3 regions of the Pseudoalteromonas sp. McH1-42 genome follow, and region 1 is predicted to be linked to each of the others. Evidence: predicted binding sites of a transcription regulator. Region 1 holds the regulator's gene; each other region holds the start of a gene.

Region 1 (7,092 bases):
TTGGAGATGACCTCGATCAGGGCTTTGGTGACGAACCAGCGGCGCAGAAAAAAGCCAACGATGATGAAATGTCTTCTATGCGTGATGAGATGAACGCCATCCGCCAGTTACTCGAGTTTCAGTTGTCTGGGCTGATGAATCAGGAAATGGCACGTCGTGATCCAACCCGCGCTTGTCTGGTTGAGCGTCTTAAAGGCATGGGAATTGGTGCGGAAGTCGCAGAGCAGATGGCTTGCTTCATTCCTGATGACGTTTCTCGTAAAGAAGCGTGGAACGCACTGCTGAATATGGTTGTCAATCAAATGCATACAACAAACAACGATATTCTGCGTCAGGGCGGTGTATATGCGATGGTCGGACCAACAGGGGTTGGAAAAACCACAACAGTTGCAAAATTAGCAGCGCTGGGCGCACAGAAATATGGTGCAGACAATGTGGCACTGATCACAACGGATACCTATCGTATCGGTGCTTACGAGCAATTGGCGACCTATGGTCGGATCATCGGCTGTCCTGTTAAGCAAGTAAAAGATGCCAATGAACTTGCAGAGGTTCTTTATCATTTACGCAATAAGCGTCTAATATTAATAGACACGGCGGGAATGAGTCAGCGTGACTTGCGTCTGACGGAGCAGCTAAACACCCTGATGCGTAGTAGCCGTGTTGACATTCGCAGCTACCTGGTATTAAGTGCGACTGCGCAGATGCATGTACTGCAAGAAACCGTAAACCACTTCAAAAAAGTCAATTTAAGTGGTTGTATTTTTACAAAACTTGATGAAAGTCTAAGTTTAGGTGAGATAATTAGCATAGCGATTCAAAATCGTCTGCCAATAGGGTATCTTACCAATGGTCAGCGAGTGCCTGAAGACATTCGCGTGGCAAACGCTCAGAAGTTAGTCAAAAAGGCTGAGCAATTGTATTTAAAGAGAACAAAAGCACAACATTCGCGACGTGTACCAGTGGCGTCCCAGACAGTAGGAATGTATGATTAATACAGTTTTAGATCAAGCAAGTGGCCTGCGGAGAATGAACCAAAAAAATAACCACAGTGTAAAAGTAATCGCAGTGACTGGTGGTAAAGGTGGAGTAGGTAAAACCAATGTATCCCTCAACACTGCCATCGCATTAGGACAGCAGGGTAACCGGGTCTTGGTGCTTGATGCTGACTTAGGTCTGGCTAACTGTGATGTCATGCTAGGCTTGAGGGTCGAGAAGAATTTATCTCATGTATTGTCCGGCGAATGCGAGCTAGACGAAATTTTGGTAGAGGGTCCGGCTGGGATCCGTATCGTGCCTGCAACGTCAGGCTCACAAAATATGGTCGAATTAACGCCTGCGGAGCACGCTGGTTTGATCCGTGCCTTCAGTGAGCTGAGCAGCGAATTTGATATTTTAATCGTCGATACGGCGGCTGGTATTTCAGACATGGTGCTGAGCTTCTCTCGAGCTGCACAGGATGTACTGGTTGTAGTGTGTGACGAGCCGACTTCTATTACCGATGCGTATGCGCTTATCAAAGTATTAAGCCGTGAACATGGCGTCTACAAATTCAAAATTGTGGCCAACATGGTACGCAGCTTAAGAGAAGGGCAGGAGCTATTTGCTAAGCTGTCCAAGGTTACAGACCGATTCTTAGATGTCGCTTTAGAGCTGGTTGCAACGATCCCATTTGACGAAAATATGCGTAAGTCTTCGCGTCGTCAAAAAACCATCGTTGAGCTTTATCCTAATTCACCTGCTGCTGTGGCATTTAGAGGCCTGGCAAGCAAAGCTGTCAAGTGGCCCATTCCCCACCAACCTTCAGGTCATTTGGAATTCTTTATTGAGCAATTGGTAAACGGTTAAAGATGGCTTCACCGGTCAACCGCATGGCGGGATATAAAACGACAGACCACCTGCATAAGGTGGTGGAACGTCATACGCCTTTAGTTAAAAAGGTGGCCTGTCATTTGTTAGCCAGATTACCAGCCAGTGTTCAGCTCGATGATTTAGTCCAGTCAGGTATGATTGGACTGATCGAAGCCTGCAAAAATTTTGACGCGAGCAAAGGGGCAAGTTTTGAAACCTTTGCAGGAATTCGAATTCGTGGCGCAATGATTGACGAGATCCGCCGTGGTGACTGGGCGCCCCGCTCGGTACACAAAAACGGTCGTATGGTTGCAGAGGCTATTGCTGAGCTAGAAGCACAGCTTGGGCGAGAACCAAAAGATACTGAAATCGCTGAAAAACTTGATATTACGCTAGATGAGTACCATCATATTTTACATGATGTCAATGCAAGTAAAGTGATCGGCATCGAAGACTTGGGGGTAGATGAAGACGTAATTTCTCCCGCAGGCAACGATTTTGCGCTAGACAAACCATTCAATAATGTTAAAAATGAGCGCTTTAACGAATCGTTAGTCAATGCGATCAAGACTTTACCTGAGCGCGATGCTTTGGTGTTGTCTTTGTATTATAACGATGAGATGAATTTAAAAGAGATTGGTGCGATCTTAGAGGTCAGCGAATCTCGAGTGAGTCAGATTCACGGTCAAGCAATGATCAAGCTTCGTGCGAAGGTCAATGACTGGATCAATTAGAGTTAGTTTTACAATATAGGTTCAAACCTCACCGGAGGAAGTTTTGGATAAGAACATGAAAATTCTCGTGGTTGATGATTTTTCTACGATGAGAAGAATAATCAAAAACCTGCTAAGAGACTTAGGCTTTACCAATGTTCAAGAGGCTGATGATGGCAGTACGGCACTTCCAATGTTGCAAAATCAGGAATTCGACTTCGTCGTAACTGACTGGAATATGCCAGGCATGCAAGGTATCGATTTGCTTCGTGCAATTCGTGCTGATGATAAGCTTAAACACATCCCAGTACTCATGGTTACAGCGGAAGCGAAAAAAGAACAAATCGTAGCTGCTGCCCAAGCTGGAGTTAATGGTTATATCGTTAAACCGTTTACGGCAGGTACCCTGAAAACCAAACTAGAAAAAGTGTTCGAACGTTTAGGCTAGTATTGATAAGGGTAGGCTTATGTCAACATCTTCTGTGCCACAGATAACTCTGGAACAGGCTAAACTGCTCGTTGAATACCTTGAACAAGGTGAGCAGGAAAAGGCTGATGAGATATTAATTGAGGCCACCAATAAAGAACAATCAGAGCTTTTTGCTGAAGTGGGCAAGCTAACTCGACAACTTCATGAATCGTTGAAGAACTTTGAGTTAGATACCCGTTTATCTGATCTCACGACAGAAGCCATTCCAGATGCCAAGCAGCGCCTTAATTACGTCATGGAGATGACCGAAAGCGCTGCCAATAAAACCATGGATGCCGTAGAAGCAAGTCTTCCCTTAGCCCAAGAACTAGCCGATGAACTCTCTGAAATTAAGCCCACCTGGGACAGATTAATGAGCCGGGATATCCAGCTTGGAGAGTTCAAATCCTTGTGCCACGATCTTGACAGTTTTATGCAGTCGTCAAAAGGCCGTACAGATGAATTACAAAATCTGATGACCAATGTGTTGATGGCACAAGATTATCAAGATTTAACCGGACAGGTTATCCGGCGTGTCATTGAGTTGGTTCGTGAAGTTGAAGACAGCCTAATTCACTTGTTGACCGTATTCGGCAGCGCAGATGAAAGTCAACAAACTGCAGCCCAGCCACAGGCACAAACTAAAGCCCCCGCCGTTACTGATGAGTTATCAGGTCCTGAGGGTCCAATTTTGGACGCTGAGTCTCGAGATGATGTCGTATCCGGGCAGGATGAAGTTGATGACCTGTTGTCTAGTTTGGGCTTCTAATAGGAGAGTATGCGAATGAGCTTTGAAGTCGATGAAGATATCTTACAAGACTTTCTTGTTGAAGCTGGGGAAATACTCGAACTGTTATCTGAGCAGCTTGTCGAACTAGAAAACAACCCGGAAGATAAAGAGCTGTTAAATGCGATTTTCCGTGGTTTCCATACCGTTAAAGGGGGCGCAGGCTTCCTTAGCATGACTGAGCTGGTAGATGCTTGTCACGGTGCGGAAAACGTGTTTGATGTCCTGCGTCAGGGGCAGCGTCAGGTAACACCAGAATTGATGGATGTGATTTTACAATCACTCGATACCATCAATGAAATGTTCTCGTGTATTCAAAACAGAGAGCAACCAGACCCCGCTGATCCACACTTATTGGAAGTTTTACATCAGCTCAGTCAGCCACAGTCAGAAGACGAAGTGATTGATGCACCCGCTGCAGCAGAGCCTGAGCCTGAACCGGTTGTGGCGACACCCAGTGCTGATGATGTGCTGTTCGATGCGCCAGCAGATCCTGTTGATGAACCTGCAAGTGACGGTGCTGACAGCATAGACGAGATTTCTGAAGAAGAATTTGAGAGCTTGCTCGATGAGTTACATGGCTCAGGTAATGGACCCTCAGTCGCATCGCAAGAACCTGCCGCACCGAGTGCAACACCGGCTCCATCAAGCAGCGATGATGGCGACATTACCGATGATGAATTTGACAGCTTGCTGGATGAGTTGCATGGAGTCGGAAAATTTGGTGCGACACCAGAACAAGCGCCAGCTGAGCAGCCTAAGGCGCCGACCCAACCTGCAGCGTCAGAGCCGCCGAAAGCATCTGGCGGTGATGACGATGAAATCAATGATGACGAATTTGAAGCATTACTGGATGAGTTGCACGGAAAAGGGCAAGCACCAAAATCAACGGAAGAGGAAGTAGCAGCAGCGCCGAAAGAAGCGCCCAAAGCACCTCCTAAATCTGAGCCTAAACCAGCTGCACCAGCGGCTAAGGCGCCCGCACCTGCTGCCAAACCGGCACCTGCTAAACCAGCAGCTGAGAGCAAGCCTGCGGCCGACAATAAAGCCGCCGCGAAAAAACCAGCAGCACAGGCAGAAACAACCGTTCGGGTTGATACTAAGCGCCTGGATGAGATCATGAATATGGTCGGTGAGCTGGTATTGGTGCGTAACCGGTTGGTTAGCTTAGCCAATAACTCTAACAGCGAAGCCATGGGTAAAGCCATTTCCAACCTCGATGTGGTGACCGCAGACCTTCAGGGCGCGGTGATGAAGACCCGGATGCAGCCAATCAAGAAAGTGTTTGGTCGTTTCCCTCGAGTGGTTCGGGACTTGGCTCGTAGCCTTAAGAAAGACATTAGTCTGGTGCTGGAAGGGGAAGACACCGATCTGGATAAAAACCTGGTAGAAGCCCTTGCGGATCCTTTGGTTCACTTGGTTCGTAACTCAGTGGACCATGGTATTGAAATGCCGGATGTTCGTGAAGCTGCAGGTAAATCAAGAACCGGTACTGTGACCTTATCAGCCTCTCAGGAAGGTGATCATATTCTGCTGACCATTCGTGATGATGGTGCAGGTATGGACCCGGAGAAGTTGAAGAAGATTGCGATAAGCAAAGGGGTTATTGATTCTGACCAGGCAAGTCGCTTGTCAGATAATGAAGCCTACAATCTGATCTTCGCACCAGGTTTCTCAACCAAAGAACAAATTTCTGACATCTCTGGCCGAGGTGTTGGTATGGACGTGGTCAAAACTAAAATCACCCAATTAAATGGTTCCGTCAACATTCAGTCAGAGCTGGGTGTGGGTACCATACTGGAAATTAAAGTGCCACTGACATTGGCCATTCTGCCAACACTAATGGTGATGATTGGTCAGCAAACATTTGCACTGCCGCTGGCTGGGGTAAGTGAAATATTCCACCTTGATTTGACCAAGACCAACGTGGTTGATGGTCAATTGACTATCATAGTGCGTGAAAAAGCAATTCCATTGTTTTATCTGGAGCACTGGTTAGTAAAAGGTGCTGACAGAGGCGCCCGGAAAGCAGAAGGGCACGTGGTAATCGTCCAGATGGGTACTAAGCAAGTAGGCTTTGTGGTTGACTCTCTGATAGGCCAGGAAGAGGTGGTGATTAAGCCGCTTGATGCCTTATTGCAAGGTACTCCGGGTATGGCTGGCGCGACTATCACATCTGATGGTGGCATCGCGCTGATTCTGGACGTCCCCAGCATGTTAAAATATTACGCCGGCAAGTAAATTCCCGGCGCATTTATACCGACAAAGTGGTGTCAAAGACACCACTTTTCGGATCTGTAACGAATAAAAGAGCAATGCCAATGGCAGTTAAAGTATTAGTTGTAGATGACTCGAGCTTCTTTCGTCGTCGAGTGAGTGAAATACTAGAAAAAGATCCTGAAATCAAAGTGATTGACTTTGCGGTAAATGGTCAGGAAGCGGTTGATAAAGCTGCTAAACTGAGGCCAGACGTCATCACAATGGACGTGGAAATGCCGGTAATGGATGGGATTAGCGCAGTAAAGCAGATAATGCAGAGTTCCCCCACTCCCATTCTGATGTTTTCGTCATTGACCCGTGAAGGAGCCAGCGCGACGTTAGACGCGCTGGATGCCGGTGCGGTCGACTTCTTACCGAAGAAGTTTGAAGATATTGCCCGTAACAGTGAAGAAGCTATCCGCTCTTTACAGAACAAGGTCAAAGAAATTGGCCGACGTCGTGTGAGCCGCTTTACCCGACCTATTGGTTCGTCATCAGCACCTGCACCTTCACCAACACGTAGCGCGCCAAGTGCATCTTCAGGCCTGCGTCCTGCAGCTAAGCCAATTGCACAACCAGATCGAACTTTTTCACGTCCTGCATCAGACACACCAAGTTCAGGTGCGTCGTTCAAAGCGTCTGGCAAAAAGTATCAAATTGTTGCTATCGGTACATCTACCGGTGGCCCGGTTGCACTGCAAACCATTTTAACTCAGTTGCCTGCAAATTTTCCGCACCCTATCTTATTGATCCAGCATATGCCAGCAGCATTTACGCCAGCGTTTGCGCAACGTCTGAATAGTCTGTGCAAAATCAAAGTAAAAGAAGCGGAGCAGGGGGATCGTTTGCAACCAGGTGTCGCTTATTTGGCGCCGGGAGGCCAGCAGATGTTGGTTGAAGCCAGAGGCGGTAGTAAAACCTTAAAGGTGTTTGAGGATGACAGCCCACGTATTACCTATAAACCCAGTGTAGATGTTACTTTTGCCAGTACAGCCAAAGCATATAACGGAGAT
Region 2 (7,092 bases), on a different contig from region 1:
GTGGCATGCAGTTTTTCGGCGCTGCCATGGCCATTTTGTTGGGTCAGCCAATAATCTGCACCGAGCAGGCTGAATTCGTATTCCTGGAGATTGGCAAACATACCGGTACTGTTAACCAGGGTGTACTTATCCTGAAAAACGAGTGGGCCGGTGGCATTGAGTAATCCTTGCTGTTTGTCTATCAGGGCAGCCTGAGCTGACAAGCTCATGATATTGGAGCTAATGACGACATTGCCACTGAATTCAGCACTGTCGACGCCCTGTAATTCAACATTGTCAGACTGAATATCGATAGCGCCACTGGGCAAATCAGCGATGGGTTGCCAGTTTTTAGGCTGAAAGTAGTCTTTACACTGAAGGCCATCAATGTTCGAATTAGCAAAAGTCGCTGTACTGATTAGGGGAAGCACGAAGAGGCCCCAAGCTTTGCTCATTTATCAACCTTGTTTGCCGAAATTCATTTTCAAGCCAGACATGATAAATGAAAAGCGTGTTAATTACAGTAGTTAAGAATAGGAAATAGTAAGAAAAATGACCCCAAGCCTGTCACCAGAGGTTGCGCTAAGAGCGCAGGCCCGCGCGGCCTTTTTGCACAATCATTATCATGCCTTACCGGAGCAGGTAACTGCCCTCGACGGAGACGCCAGTTTTCGTCGTTATTTTCGTGTTACCTACCAGGGCAACTCATCTATTTTGCTCGATGTAGCTCCTGAGATGGGTGACGTCACGGCATTTGTTGAGCTGAACACGATTTTTAGCCAAGGCAAAATAAGAGTACCACAAATTATTGTCGCAGATTGTGCGCTCGGGTTTGTGTTGTTAGAAGATCTCGGCTCTGAGCATCTGGCCGACCGGCTTGCTTCAGCGTCTGAGGTGCAGGGGGACTATGAATCCTTGATTGATATGTTGCCTGACGTGGCCCGTCTGCCAGCCAGTCCACTGATGAAGCCCTATGATGCGGCCTTCATTGACATGGAATTGGAAATATTTAGTGAGTGGTTACTTAATCGCTGGTTGGGTTTCGAGCCCCAGAAGGCCTGGTGCCAACAATGGACTGCGCTAAAGCAGGCGCTGATCAGGAATATGCTGGCACAGATGCAGGTGACCATGCATCGGGATTTTCACAGCCGTAACCTGATGTGGCACAACCAGCAGTGGGTGGTGATAGATTATCAGGATGCAGTCCAGGGCCCGGTAACGTATGACGTAGTATCGTTGCTTAAAGACTGTTATTGCCGATTACCTGAGGCGCAGCTGGCCCATTTGCAACGTTATAGTTTTGAGGTATTGAGCAAAGCCGGCCTGCTGGCACCACACAGTTCTTTTGAGGAATATCAGCAGCAACTGGCGTGGACTGGGTTACAACGTCACCTCAAGGCTGCGGGGATCTTTGCACGTTTATATTTGCGAGATGGCAAGCCAGGTTATTTGCATAACATTCTGCCAACTTTGCAATACATTTACGAGGCCGCAAAGTGTGTCGATACATTTCAATGGCTTGCAACCAGTCTGCAATCCGAGATAATACCCCTGGTACAGGCTAAGCTGGAACAACAAAAATGAAAGCAATGATTTTGGCCGCAGGCCGGGGCAAGCGTATGATGCCGCTGACGGCGACTATGCCAAAGCCCATGCTTGAGGTTGCAGGCAAGCCCTTGCTGGAATACCACATAAAACGGTTGGCAGACGCAGGCATTACCGACATAGTCATTAACCTGGCGTGGCAAGGCGAAAAAATACGTGAATACTTCGCCGATGGCAGTGCATTTGGTGTGTCTATTCAATACAGTGATGAACCTGAAGGGGGGCTGGAAACGGCGGGCGGCATTGTCCGGGCTCTGCCTGCGTTGTGCAATGAAACAGACACCTTCATTGTGATCAACGGCGATATTTTTACCGATTATGCAGTGCATGACTTGTCGCGTTTGCATCTGTTACCTGGTGAGGCCCATCTGGTATTGGTGGAAAACCCACCTCATAATCCGGACGGAGATTTTCCGCTGGCACATCAAAGTACCCATACTCAGGCCTATACGTTTGCGGGTATTGGCTTATATCACAAAGATTTCTTTAACGGAGTGCAGGAACAATTTGTTGCTCTGGGTCCGATGCTCAGGGCGGGTTTGGCACAGGGGAGCGTCTCAACGGAACTTTATCTGGGGCAATGGCACGATATTGGCACGCCTGAGCGGTTAGTTGAGATCAACAACGCAGTGGAGCACACATATGTGGGGTAAGTTGTTGGGGGCTGGTTTTGGCTTTATGTTTGGCAAGTGGCTGGGGGCTATTCTCGGGTTTTATCTGGGTCATTTGTTCGACAAAAGCCTAAAGCAAGATTTTGATAAAGTGGGCGGATTCCAGGGCTTTTTAAATGGTGACGATCTCAGTGAACGCCAGGCGCTGTTTTTCTCCAGCTGCTTTTCTGTCATGGGCCATATTGCAAAGTCAAATGGCAGAGTCAGCGAGGTGCATATTCGCGCGGCAACGGCCTTTATGGATGAAATGGCGTTAACCGGTGATGATCGGCGTGAAGCACAATATGCGTTCAGAGCGGGCAAGGAAGCTGACTTTTCGGTGAAAGATGCGGTGCGGGAAGTCAGAGAAGCTTTTGCCAGGCGTTACGATTTACTGCAATTGTTTTTGGAAATTCAAATTCAGATGGCGTTTTCGGATGGCCATGTGTCTGAGCAGGAACAGGCATTACTGCGCGAAGTGAGCAAGTACCTGGGGATTTCTCAGACTCAGTATAATTTCTTGCTGCGCCGCTATCAGGCCGAGTTTCGTTTTCGTCAGCAGCGCGCGCAATGGCAGTCTCAGCAATCTCAGCAGCGCCAGAGTGGGGGTCAGCAAAGACAACAGCGAGAGTCTGCACGTGAACCTCAGTCATCAGCCGTATCACGCAGCGAAGCGCTTGCGGTATTGGGTCTCAGTGATGGTGCATCGGACAAGGACATCAAACGCGCGTATCGCAAACTGATGGCACAACACCACCCTGACAAGTTGGTGTCTCAGGGTCTGCCTGCGCACATGATGGAAATTGCTAAGCGAAAAAGCCAGAGTATTCAATCAGCGTATGAATTACTGAAACAAAAACGCAGTAGTTAAGTCAGTCTCCAATTCAGACTAGAGCCGGCGCAAAAAACCGGTTAATTCTTTACGCAGTCGTTGATGTTGCAAGGGCTGGTGCTGCTCCCCGAAAAGCTCTCTTTGGCGATAATCAAGTTTGCTGTTACGTCTGGCCCAGCGGCGGCGATCGTCTATGGTTTCCAGAACCAGGGGGCTGTCGAATGTATAAAAGACATCCAGCAAAGCTGGCGCGACGAGTGATAAGCTGGCTGGCAAGTGGCTGTTTCTCTGTGCATTGGCCAGCTGAGCGCTGACGGTGATCAGCGCATCGACCCGAACGCTGGGCAAAGTAGCCAGGTACTCTGCAAACAGGCCAGCACTGTTGCCAAATGCCACAATGGCAATGTGTTCCTGCTGACGCAACGCCAGAGTTTTATAGAGGGCTTCAAAACGGGCAATCAATGCGGCTTTGTAATTATCCAGTGCCAGTTCACTGAGCACCGGGATCGCCGAACTTTTTACTTCATTGGGCTGCGCGTCAATGATGTTCGCTGCAAGGTCACCGTTGCTTGTGAGATCGGGTACCGGCAAGGTATATGTATCGTAGCCATCGTCCGTTAATGCCTGATGCAAGTAACTTAAGCCATTATTGTAAAGCTGGCTTTGTTCCATCCCGGGCAACAAAATAATAATGCCACGTTTTGGTGCGGCCATATACTCTGAGAATAAAACTGAGATTTCCTGCTCTTCATCCTTAATCGTCAGTAGCTTTTCGCTGCTCAGCCAGTAGCGTAGATCGCTGTCAAATTGTGAGGACCTACTCGGCGGGTTCTGTTGCTCTGCGGCCTGAGTTGGTGTTGTCACGACCAGGCTTATCATCAGGCTGACTGTCAGAAAAAACCGGGAATAATTGAGCATGTTTACGCACCTTACCTTGCTAATGCCCTTGTATCGGCAATTTACCGCAAAGCTTGAGGACATTCTGGCTGTCACTATGTGCAGCGTCACAAAATTTCGGTAAACTCGTGCCGAAAAAATCGATGGAGAGTGCTTTGAGCAATAAAACTGACACCAAACGTGATTTTATCTGGTTGTTTTTCAAAGGGGCAGGTATGGGCGCCGCCGACGTAGTACCGGGTGTGTCCGGTGGCACCATTGCGTTTATTACCGGTATTTATGCCCGTCTGCTTGGGGCAATTAAAAGTGTCAATCTGGACGCCATTAAAACACTCAGAAGCAATGGATTAAAGGCCGCGTGGCAACATATAGACGGCACTTTTTTGGTGGTGTTATTTGCGGGCTTGCTGACCAGCGCCGCTTCTTTGGCGAAACTCATTACTTATTTACTTGAGCACCATCAGTTATTTGTTTGGTCGTTCTTTTTTGGCCTGATCATCGCTTCGTTTATTCATGTCGGTAAGCAAGTCTCTCGCTGGGACCTGCCGACCATCAGTGCGTGCTTGGCAGGTGCAGCGATTGCCTATGTGATCACTTCTCTGGCGCCTGCCGAAGCGGTGCCACAGACCTGGTATTATTTTGCCGCTGGTGCAATCGCAATTTGTGCCATGATTTTACCCGGTATTTCCGGTAGCTTTATCTTGTTATTACTGGGAATGTATGGCCATGTACTCAGTGCGGTCAATGAGATGCAGGTGATGTTGATCGCTTTGTTCTTGGGGGGATGTGTGGTTGGTCTAATGGCATTTTCACGTCTGTTGTCATGGTTACTTAGTCGCTTTGAGCAGATCACCTTTGCTTTGCTATGTGGTTTTTTGCTTGGTTCACTGAACTTATTGTGGCCCTGGAAGCAAGTGTTAACCACTTACACTAATTCCAAGGGGATAGAGAAACCGTTAACGCAAGCCAATGTGTTGCCGGGAGAGTTTGCTCGTATTTCTGGCCAAGAACCTTACGTACTGGGTTGCGTTTTATTAGCTGTGGCGGGCCTCGCCCTGATCCTGATGATTGAGCGGATCAGTCGTAAAGACGCCTAGTTGGCACTGAACTGTGGTCAACTGATAAAATTTCATCATCTTATCATAAGGGTGTGTGACACTGTTCATACACCCGTTTTTTGTTGGCTGGCGGGGGAGAGCAACTCTAAGTAAGGCGGTGGGCTTAGACTTGTGTCGAATGCAGATGGAGCGAAAAGTGTGCTATCAAGTAGCCGCGCTCAAGTTAACCACGTTTTAACCCTGTTTCGGACCTGATAACACATGAAAAACTCGCTTTACGTTTTGCTCGCCTTAATTTTTATGCTCTGGCACCCGACAGCGATATCAGCTGCGGCCAACCACGTTGCAACGCCCATCGACCTCACCTCGGCCGCCCTTGGCTGGATCTGCATTGCTATCTTTGTACTGGCTTATATTCTGGTCATGCTAGAAGAGAAGCTTCATATGCGTAAATCCAAACCTGTGCTGGTGGCCGCCGGACTGATCTGGATGCTGATCGGCGGCTACTATGTACTGCATGATATACCTGAGCTGACTGAGCATGCTTTTCGGCATAATTTACTCGAGTTTTCAGAACTGATGTTATTTTTGCTGGTGGCGATGACCTATATCAATGCCATGGAAGAGCGGCGCTTATTTGATGCCTTACGGGTATGGATGGTACGTCGTGGGTTTAACTTCAGAACTTTGTTTTGGCTCAGCGGCTTTCTGGCGTTCGTCATCTCGCCGATAGCGGATAACCTGACGACGGCTTTGTTAATGTGTGCGGTCGCCATGAAAGTAGGTCAGGGTGACAAGGAATTTATTAACCTCAGCTGCATTAATATTGTTGTGGCGGCGAACGCGGGTGGCGCATTCAGCCCGTTCGGTGATATTACCACGCTGATGGTATGGCAGGCCGGTATCGTGCATTTCGCTGAGTTTTTCTCTCTGTTTTTCCCGGCGCTGGCAAATTACCTGGTGCCCGCTTTGATCATGAGCTTGTTCGTAAAGAATAAGAAGCCAGCAGCTAGTGATGAGCACATTGAACTAAAGCGTGGTGCGCGGCGCATCATGGTGTTGTTTTTAGTGACCATTGCTACAGCGGTCTCTTGCCATAGCTTATTACACCTGCCACCGGTTCTGGGTATGATGATGGGGCTAGGGTATTTGCAGTTTTTTGGCTATTTTTTACGGACCACTTTACCCAATTCATTGGACAGAAAACGCGCTGAGGCAGAGCAGGCCGGCGACCAGGAACGTTTGAAGGCGCTGGGCAATGTGGTGCCTTTTGATGTGTTTGCGAAAGTGTCACGCGCCGAGTGGGATACCTTGCTGTTTTTCTACGGTATCGTGATGTGCGTCGGGGGGCTGGGTTTTCTGGGATATCTGAGCCTGATGTCGGAAGTGTTGTATGGAGACTGGTCTGCGACGGCTGCCAATGTGTTCTTAGGTGTGGTTTCGGCCGTAGTCGACAATATTCCGGTGATGTTTGCCGTATTGTCAATGCAGCCTGAGATGTCCCATGGCCAGTGGTTATTGATCACGCTGACTGCCGGGGTTGGCGGCAGTCTGCTTTCTATTGGCTCGGCGGCGGGCGTAGCATTAATGGGACAGGCCAGAGGCTATTATACCTTCTTTGGTCACCTGAAATGGACGCCAGTGATAGCACTGGGCTACGCCGCCAGTATCCTGGTACATTTATGGTTAAACGCCGAGTTATTTACGGTGTTTGACTAAGTACTCGGTGAGTACATCATGCTGTGCCTTAATCCAGCGAGCGTCAACCGGCTTGGCGGTGCTGATTGCATGGGTCAGAGGCACATTGTGTAACGCCGTCCCTTGTTTGCCTATCATAATCCCAGTTCGGTTATCCGTTACGGCATTGACGGCTTCCAGTCCTAGTTCTGTGGCCAGTAGTCGGTCTTCTGGCGCCGGGCTGCCACCGCGCTGGATATGACCAAGTACACAGACTGCGCTTTCGATACCAGCCTGCTCAGCCAATTGTGTTTTGAGGGCCTGAGGTCCGCCAGGCCAGAGGTTTTCAGCCAATACAATCACAAAGCTGTCGTGGTTGTATTGCTGTTGCACC
Region 3 (7,092 bases), on a different contig from region 1:
TTCACGATCAAAATCCTGGTGCTGGCCAGTTTGTTTTTTGTTCTTACGCCCTATGTACGCGGTCAACACTTGCTAGATATGCCCGTCGAACAAGGGCTTATCATCTCTGCGTTACCAGTCATCTTCACGTCATTTGGCTTTCATGGCTCCATTCCCTCTATCGTTAAGTATGTTGGCCTTGATATCCGCACACTGAGAAAAGTGATGATAGTGGGCGCTTCACTGCCTTTAGTGATCTATATAGGCTGGCAATTGCTCAGTCAGGGTGTGATGGCACAAAGTGCTTTACTAGATAGCGAAGGGCTGCCTGGGTTTGTAGCTAGTATCTCCAGTATCGCGCATAGCCCACAGGTAAGCACCTTTGTGACACTGTTTGCAGACCTGGCTCTGGCGACCTCATTTTTAGGAGTAAGCCTGGGTCTATTTGACTTTTTTGCTGATGCCTTTAAAAAGCGTAATACCGTGTCCGAGCGGGTGATCACGGCACTCATCACCTTCTTACCGCCACTTGGTTTTGCACTGTTTTATCCGCAAGGATTTATTATGGCACTGGGTTATGCGGCCATTGCGTTAGTGGTGCTGGCCATTTTCCTGCCGGTTACTATGGTTTGGCAGCAACGCAAAACCCAGCAAATGGACGGCTACCAGGTTGTTGGTGGAAACTTGGGTCTGGTGTGCGCGGGACTTTGCGGCGTATTGATCATCTCAGCACAATGTTTGCAAATGCTCGGGGTTATCCCTCCACTTTAACAAATCACCACACTTTTTGCCTCGATTTAACTGCGGCTGGCGATATAATGCCCGTATAAAGACATTATCAGCCGTAGTTAAGAAGGACCGTATGAAGCATCTGATCCCCCTCATTCTGCCAGCCACTTTACTTATCGCCTGTGGCGGAGAGAATAGTGAGCCATTAAAGGCTAACCCGGACTCTTCCACAGATAACAATACCCAGGATACCAGCAACCTCACACAAAGCTGCGGCAGTGATTTCAGCGCGCAACGGTCGCTGAACAAGTTTGAAAGCACCTCGGTGTTTTGGCAAATTGAAGGAGCCAGGTTACAATCCAAACCCCAACTCACCCTATTAGCCGACAAGTTTTCTCTTTCTGCATCTCACGAACTTAGCTCAGATGACACCTTGTGTCTGCTGGCCGCAAATATCTTTGGTTCCAGTAGTGCTCAGACCTGGCAAGGGAATGACAATGGCTCGGTAAAACCGGGGGAACTGTACTATTACAGCCCCGCGATGACCTTTACAGGGGCTTTACCGTCTTTCACGTCACTGGATGACTGGCGCAGCCAGGGTGCGCCGACACAAACCCCAGTCACAACCCCAGACAGCGAGATCACTATTTGGTATCGCAACCGGGATGAAAACCGCTTTACTTTGGGAACGACACAAAGTAACCAAAATCCAGTCATACTGAGTTGTGATCAAGACGGATTTGCATTGTCTTACTCTTTGTCGCAGGTTGCTCAAAGTCAAATAGATACACTCAATCCCAGTTTCTGTGAAACCCAAGGCAACGGAGAAAACGCAGTGACTCAATGCCTGAGTGTTGCACTTACCACCACGGATAAACTGGAGTCATGTACATTTGGCGCAACCAGTGTGGCTTTACCAGACGCCACTGGCAACAAAACATCCGTCAAAGTCGCCGGTGAGCTGAATATTGTTACAGGGGACGCTGAACTAAAGATTACTCAGATTGATGTAAAGTAGTAAGACCCTCTAATGCCGTGCCTGGTTGGGCACGCATTACCCGGCATCTTGCTGTGGGCGGGTCGATGAATTCGCTTTTGCATTTCTGTCCAACAGATATATCAGCGGAACAAAACACAAGAAAACGGTTGCGTAGTTCACTAAAGGCAGGATAGTTTTATACAGGTAACCTGAATAACTAAGTTCCATAAGATGCCGGTCAACCAGCCTGAACAGCTGTAGTAAAGGCGCAGGAATAACAACCAGTTGGCAGATGATGCTCTGCCACATATACATTTTGTCTTTCAGGGCCCAATAAGCAACAATGGCAATAAAAAGAATGTCGGCCGCAGCCCAGTAAATGTAACGGTAGACTTTGTTGCTATCAAGCTCCAGGACCAAATCGTGAGTCAAATAGCCGTTAACGAAAAACGCAAAACACAATAGCGAGTACCGTAATGCTTGCCTGTCTTTCAGGAAATAAAACAAAACAACGGCAACTGAAACAAGGACCATCTGACTATCAAAAATAGTATTCAGAAGTGCTCTTATCGTGTCACCGTTGATATCGATATTCGCCAACATGGCTATCAGAAACCGTTAGAACTTATTTCGGATCTTCGCTTCCATCGTCACCGCCACCATTTGAACCCGGCATATAAGCATATTTATTAAGCATTGTTTTCTCCATTAACATTATCAGATTAAATTCCGCTGAATAGCCTAGCCCAAGAATCGGTACCACGCAATACTTCTAGTTGTTTCCACGTACATTAATTGGGTCAGATTCCTTAGCCTTACCTTGCATGATAGAGATTTCGACACGCCGGTTGCGACGACGGTCTTCATCAGTTTCATTGGGCACCAGCGGCCGAGTATCTGCATGCCCGACGACGACCATACGGTTTTTGTCGAATCCAGTGACGGTCTGCATTTCTGTCGCAACCGCAACCGCCCGAGTCGCAGACAGATCCCAGTTATTACTATATAGCTCATTCGAAAACTGGAAGTCATCCGTATGCCCGGACACCGTTATTTCGCCAGGCACATCTTTGAGTAGTTGGGCAATATCCTGGATCACGGGTTTAAACTTAGGTTGTAAGAATGCGCTGCCAGAAGGAAAAGAGCCATTCTCCTGGATCCGTATAATGATTTGCTGCCCCAATGATTCCAGTTCAATTGCACCATCCATGATTTGCTTTTCCAGCTGCTGGGCGATTTTTTTCACCAGCTCATTGACCTGCTCCTGCTCCGCAGCCGCAATTGCCTGTGTCATCGACTGCTCTTGTGCGGTACTGGAAGACTCACCTCCGCGCTTGTTACCACGCTGCTCTTGTCGTCCACCCGCAGAGCTTTCATCACCAGCCTGAAACTCCAACATCTGCTGCGTCATTTCAACTGTCTGTTGCTGTATCGTTTCGATAGGAGTGGGTTCAGGCTTGCCCGGCGTGAACTCCATGGCAATCACACTGGTCCCTTTTGGAATGTCCTTTACCTCAATCTTGTTTTGCACGCCAAATGCAAATTTCATGGAGCCCGCGATCTGCTTAAATTTGAGTACATCCATTTCTGAAAACGCCAGTAGCAGTACGAAGAAACACATCAGCAGAGACATCAGATCGGCAAAAGTCCCCATCCAGGCTGGTAAGCCTGGGGGGGGGCATTTGCATTCGTTCTCGTCAGACATAATTACTCCTCGGCCTCAGCACCCCGTTTGGACTCAGGTAGGTAGTTTTTCAAGATACCTTCTATCACTTTCGGATTCTGGCCGTCCTGGATCCCCAAAATAGCATCCAGGATTAAGCGTTGATTTCGTTCTTCCTCGTCTTTACGCAGCTCCAGTTTTACCTGAATTGGAATAGCCACCACGTTAGCCAAGAACGCACCATACAATGTCGTCAATAGTGCAACGGCCATCGCGGGTCCAATCGCTTTCGGGTCATCCATGTTCGATAGCATGGCTACCAGGCCGATTAAGGTACCAATCATCCCCATTGCAGGAGCAATGTCCGCCAAAGATTTAAACAATCCAGCACCCATTTCATGACGCGTCGAAGTGAGCGCAATGTCTTTTTGCAGGGTTGCCCTGACCACATCCGCATCGTGACCATCCACCAGCATGTCAACACCTTTACGCATAAAGGAATTGGGAATTTCGGCCTCTTCCAATGCCAGAAAGCCGCCTTTACGCGCAGAATCCGCCAGCTCAACCGCTTTCTCAATCAGTTCTTCCGGGGTCTCCAGCTTAAACATAAAGGCCTTACCGGCCACTTTACCGATGCCAAAAAACTGGCTCATGGTAAAGTTCGACAGCACGATAAAAATCGAGCCACCAAATACAATAACCACTGATGGAGTGTTGTAAAACATGGCAATCTGGCCATCACTACTAAGTACCATGGACATCACAATCAAGCCTATGGCCCCTAAGATACCAATCACGGTTGCTAAATCCACACACCCTCCAAAGGAAATTACCCGTTATCTATCACGCAGTTATTATTATCGACAGAGTTATCGGCCAGTTTTGCAATAACTTAACTCAATTATATTAAATTGCCTTGAAATTGCGAATCCATAAACCAATGGCTAGTCATCCTGACTGTATAACGCAAAAATTCTGAGAGATCTTTGACCTCAATCTGTAATACTCATAAAATTAGGCGTTTTTTAATTTAGCTCAAAGTGAATACTGCACATGGCGACAAAAAAACCGGAAAACATGAGCTTTGAAGAAGCTGTTGACGAGCTTGAAAGCATTGTACAGGGCATGGAACGGGGCGAACTCACCCTGGAACAGTCGCTCAAGCAATTTGAACGCGGGATAAAGCTGGCCAACGCTTCCTCGCAAAAGCTGCAACAGGCAGAACAGAAAGTGGCGATTTTGCTCGGCAATGACGAGCAAAGCCCGCTAAGTGAATTTACGGACGAGCTGGAATAAACATTGGATTTACAAGCACAACTTGCTCATGCCAGAGCGCAAGTCGAAGAAACTATAGCCGCGTATTTCGCTCAGGAATTGGACAGTGACGACACCGCCATTGCTGCAGCGCGCTACAGCATTAGTAATGGTGGTAAACGGTTGCGCCCATTTCTGGTTTACACAACCGGGCAAATCTTTGGCGCCACACCTCGCGATCTCGATATCGCCGCAGCTGCCGTCGAATGTATTCACAGTTATTCATTGGTTCATGATGACCTCCCGGCCATGGACGATGATGACCTGCGCCGTGGTAAACCGACTTGCCATATTGCATTTGATGAAGCACAAGCAATCCTGGCAGGTGATGCTTTGCAAACCCTGGCTTTTGAGCTGTTAACAGCGCACACATTCTCTGTCCCGGCGGCAAATCAGATTGCGATGATCAAAACCCTCGCAAAGGCATCCGGGTTGCAAGGCATGGTCGGTGGTCAGGCGCTGGATTTGGCAGCAACGGACAAGTCTGTCAGCTTGGCAGAACTGGAGCGGATCCATCGCTTAAAAACGGGCGCGCTGCTAACTTGTGCTATTGAACTTGGCGCGCTGTGTGCCCCAGATGTGTCGCCACATACCCTTGCCCGACTGCGTGACTATGGCCAGAATATTGGTCTGGCATTTCAGGTTCAGGATGACATTCTTGATATAGAAGGTAACACTGAAGTGCTGGGCAAACCTCAGGGGTCTGATCTGGAACACAATAAGTCTACGTATCCTGCTCTATTAGGATTATCGGGTGCCAAACAAAAAGCACAAGCACTCGTAGAAGAGGCAAAGCAGGCGCTGCACAACATTGATGCAGACACACAAACCTTGGCTTTGCTGGCAGACTATATTATTGCCAGAGACCATTAATGACCATAAACCGACTAGCAATCAACTGATAAGTCGCTAAATTAATAACTAGTTAAGTTATACTGTGGTGCATTGCATACTGCACGCCGAACAAAGCACCCAGCACAGAATTTATAAATTTAATGGCGGATAACAATGACAACCAAGTCAGCGAACTCTGCCCAGGATAACGTAATCAATATGAGTCTTGATAACAGCAAGTATCCCCTTTTGGCATTGATTGAGCAGCCTGAGCAGCTGCGCACTTTGCCGCAACATAAACTGACCGAGTTCAGCGATGAGCTACGTGACTATCTGCTCAACTCGGTCTCGCAAAGTAGTGGTCACCTTGCCTCCGGTCTAGGCACGGTTGAACTGACAGTGGCGCTGCATTACGTTTACAATACGCCCGCTGACCGCCTGGTATGGGATGTAGGCCACCAGGCTTATCCACATAAAATTCTCACGGGTCGCCGCGATCAAATGCATACCATACGACAAAAAGATGGCCTGCATCCTTTCCCGTTTCGTGAAGAAAGCGAGTACGATACATTCAGCGTTGGTCACTCCAGCACCTCTATCTCTGCCGCGCTGGCCATGGCTATTGCCGCTGAAAAAGAACAGCAGGGGCGTAAAGTCGTCGCTGTGATTGGTGACGGTGCAATGACCGCAGGTATGGCTTTTGAAGCCATGAATCATGCCGGTGATGTGAAATCAGACATGCTAGTGATCCTTAACGACAACGAAATGTCTATTTCTGAGAATGTCGGCGCATTGAACAACCACTTTGCACGGATCTTATCGGGTAGCTTTTATACCAATATCCGCGAAGGCGGTAAAAAGCTACTTTCCGGTGTACCACCGGTGAAAGAACTGGCCAGCAAAGTTGAAGAGCATCTCAAGGGCATGGTCATTCCGGGCACCTTCTTTGAAGAACTCGGCTTTAACTACATTGGCCCAATAGACGGCCACGACGTCAATATGCTGGTGGACACACTCAGAAACATGCGCAACCTTAAAGGTCCGCAGTTGCTGCACGTAAAAACCCAAAAAGGTAAAGGTTACCAACCAGCTGAAGCCGATCCAATTGGCTATCATGGCGTGCCAAAGTTCGATCCTAGCGTGCATAGCCTGCCCAAATCAAAACCTGCCGCACCAACATTTTCTAAAGTATTTGGTGACTGGCTGTGTGACATGGCAGAGCAAGACAATAAGCTAATGGCCATCACGCCAGCCATGCGCGAAGGTTCAGGCATGGTGCGTTTCTCTAAAGAGCACCCAGACCAATACTTTGATGTGGCCATTGCAGAGCAACATGCCGTCACCTTAGGGGCAGGGTTTGCCTGTGAAGGCCTTAACCCGGTCGTGGCCATCTACTCCAGCTTTTTACAACGGGGTTATGATCAGCTGATCCACGATGTGGCACTGCAAAACCTGCCTGTGTTGTTTGCCATTGACCGCGCCGGGATTGTTGGCGCAGATGGCGAAACACACCAGGGAGCCTACGATCTGAGCTTTATGCGTTGTATTCCCAACATGGTCATTATGGCTCCCAGCGACCTGAACGAATGCCGTC

Evidence for each region. Region 1 encodes FliA, which starts transcription of late flagellar genes. Its sites were predicted from a motif close to CTAAAGNTNNNNNNNNNNNNGCCGATA; they were not measured.
Region 2: the regulator FliA is predicted to act here: its motif matches at 4,016-4,042, upstream of MHN31_RS03090 (DUF3530 family protein).
Region 3: the regulator FliA is predicted to act here: its motif matches at 4,221-4,247, upstream of pomA (flagellar motor protein PomA).

What each region holds. Positions count from the first base shown of each region.
Region 1 covers NZ_JAKRFU010000021.1:73,477-80,568, reverse strand. The annotation lists gene flhF (flagellar biosynthesis protein FlhF) at 1-995, shown strand, start outside; gene MHN31_RS18245 (MinD/ParA family protein) at 988-1,848, shown strand; gene MHN31_RS18240 (RNA polymerase sigma factor FliA) at 1,851-2,585, shown strand; gene cheY (chemotaxis response regulator CheY) at 2,629-3,012, shown strand; gene MHN31_RS18230 (protein phosphatase CheZ) at 3,032-3,802, shown strand; gene MHN31_RS18225 (chemotaxis protein CheA) at 3,818-6,061, shown strand; gene MHN31_RS18220 (chemotaxis response regulator protein-glutamate methylesterase) at 6,142-7,092, shown strand, end outside.
Region 2 covers NZ_JAKRFU010000002.1:243,409-250,500, reverse strand. The annotation lists gene lptD (LPS assembly protein LptD) at 1-434, opposite strand, end outside; gene MHN31_RS03105 (phosphotransferase) at 532-1,563, shown strand; gene murU (N-acetylmuramate alpha-1-phosphate uridylyltransferase MurU) at 1,560-2,237, shown strand; gene djlA (co-chaperone DjlA) at 2,227-3,105, shown strand; gene MHN31_RS03090 (DUF3530 family protein) at 3,124-3,984, opposite strand; gene MHN31_RS03085 (DUF368 domain-containing protein) at 4,107-5,060, shown strand; gene nhaD (sodium:proton antiporter NhaD) at 5,283-6,740, shown strand; gene MHN31_RS03075 (ATP-dependent 6-phosphofructokinase) at 6,720-7,092, opposite strand, start outside.
Region 3 covers NZ_JAKRFU010000009.1:158,452-165,543, reverse strand. The annotation lists gene MHN31_RS09775 (aromatic amino acid transport family protein) at 1-750, shown strand, start outside; gene MHN31_RS09770 (hypothetical protein) at 842-1,726, shown strand; gene MHN31_RS09765 (hypothetical protein) at 1,763-2,290, opposite strand; gene MHN31_RS09760 (flagellar motor protein MotB) at 2,460-3,392, opposite strand; gene pomA (flagellar motor protein PomA) at 3,395-4,162, opposite strand; gene xseB (exodeoxyribonuclease VII small subunit) at 4,404-4,646, shown strand; gene ispA ((2E,6E)-farnesyl diphosphate synthase) at 4,650-5,537, shown strand; gene dxs (1-deoxy-D-xylulose-5-phosphate synthase) at 5,718-7,092, shown strand, end outside.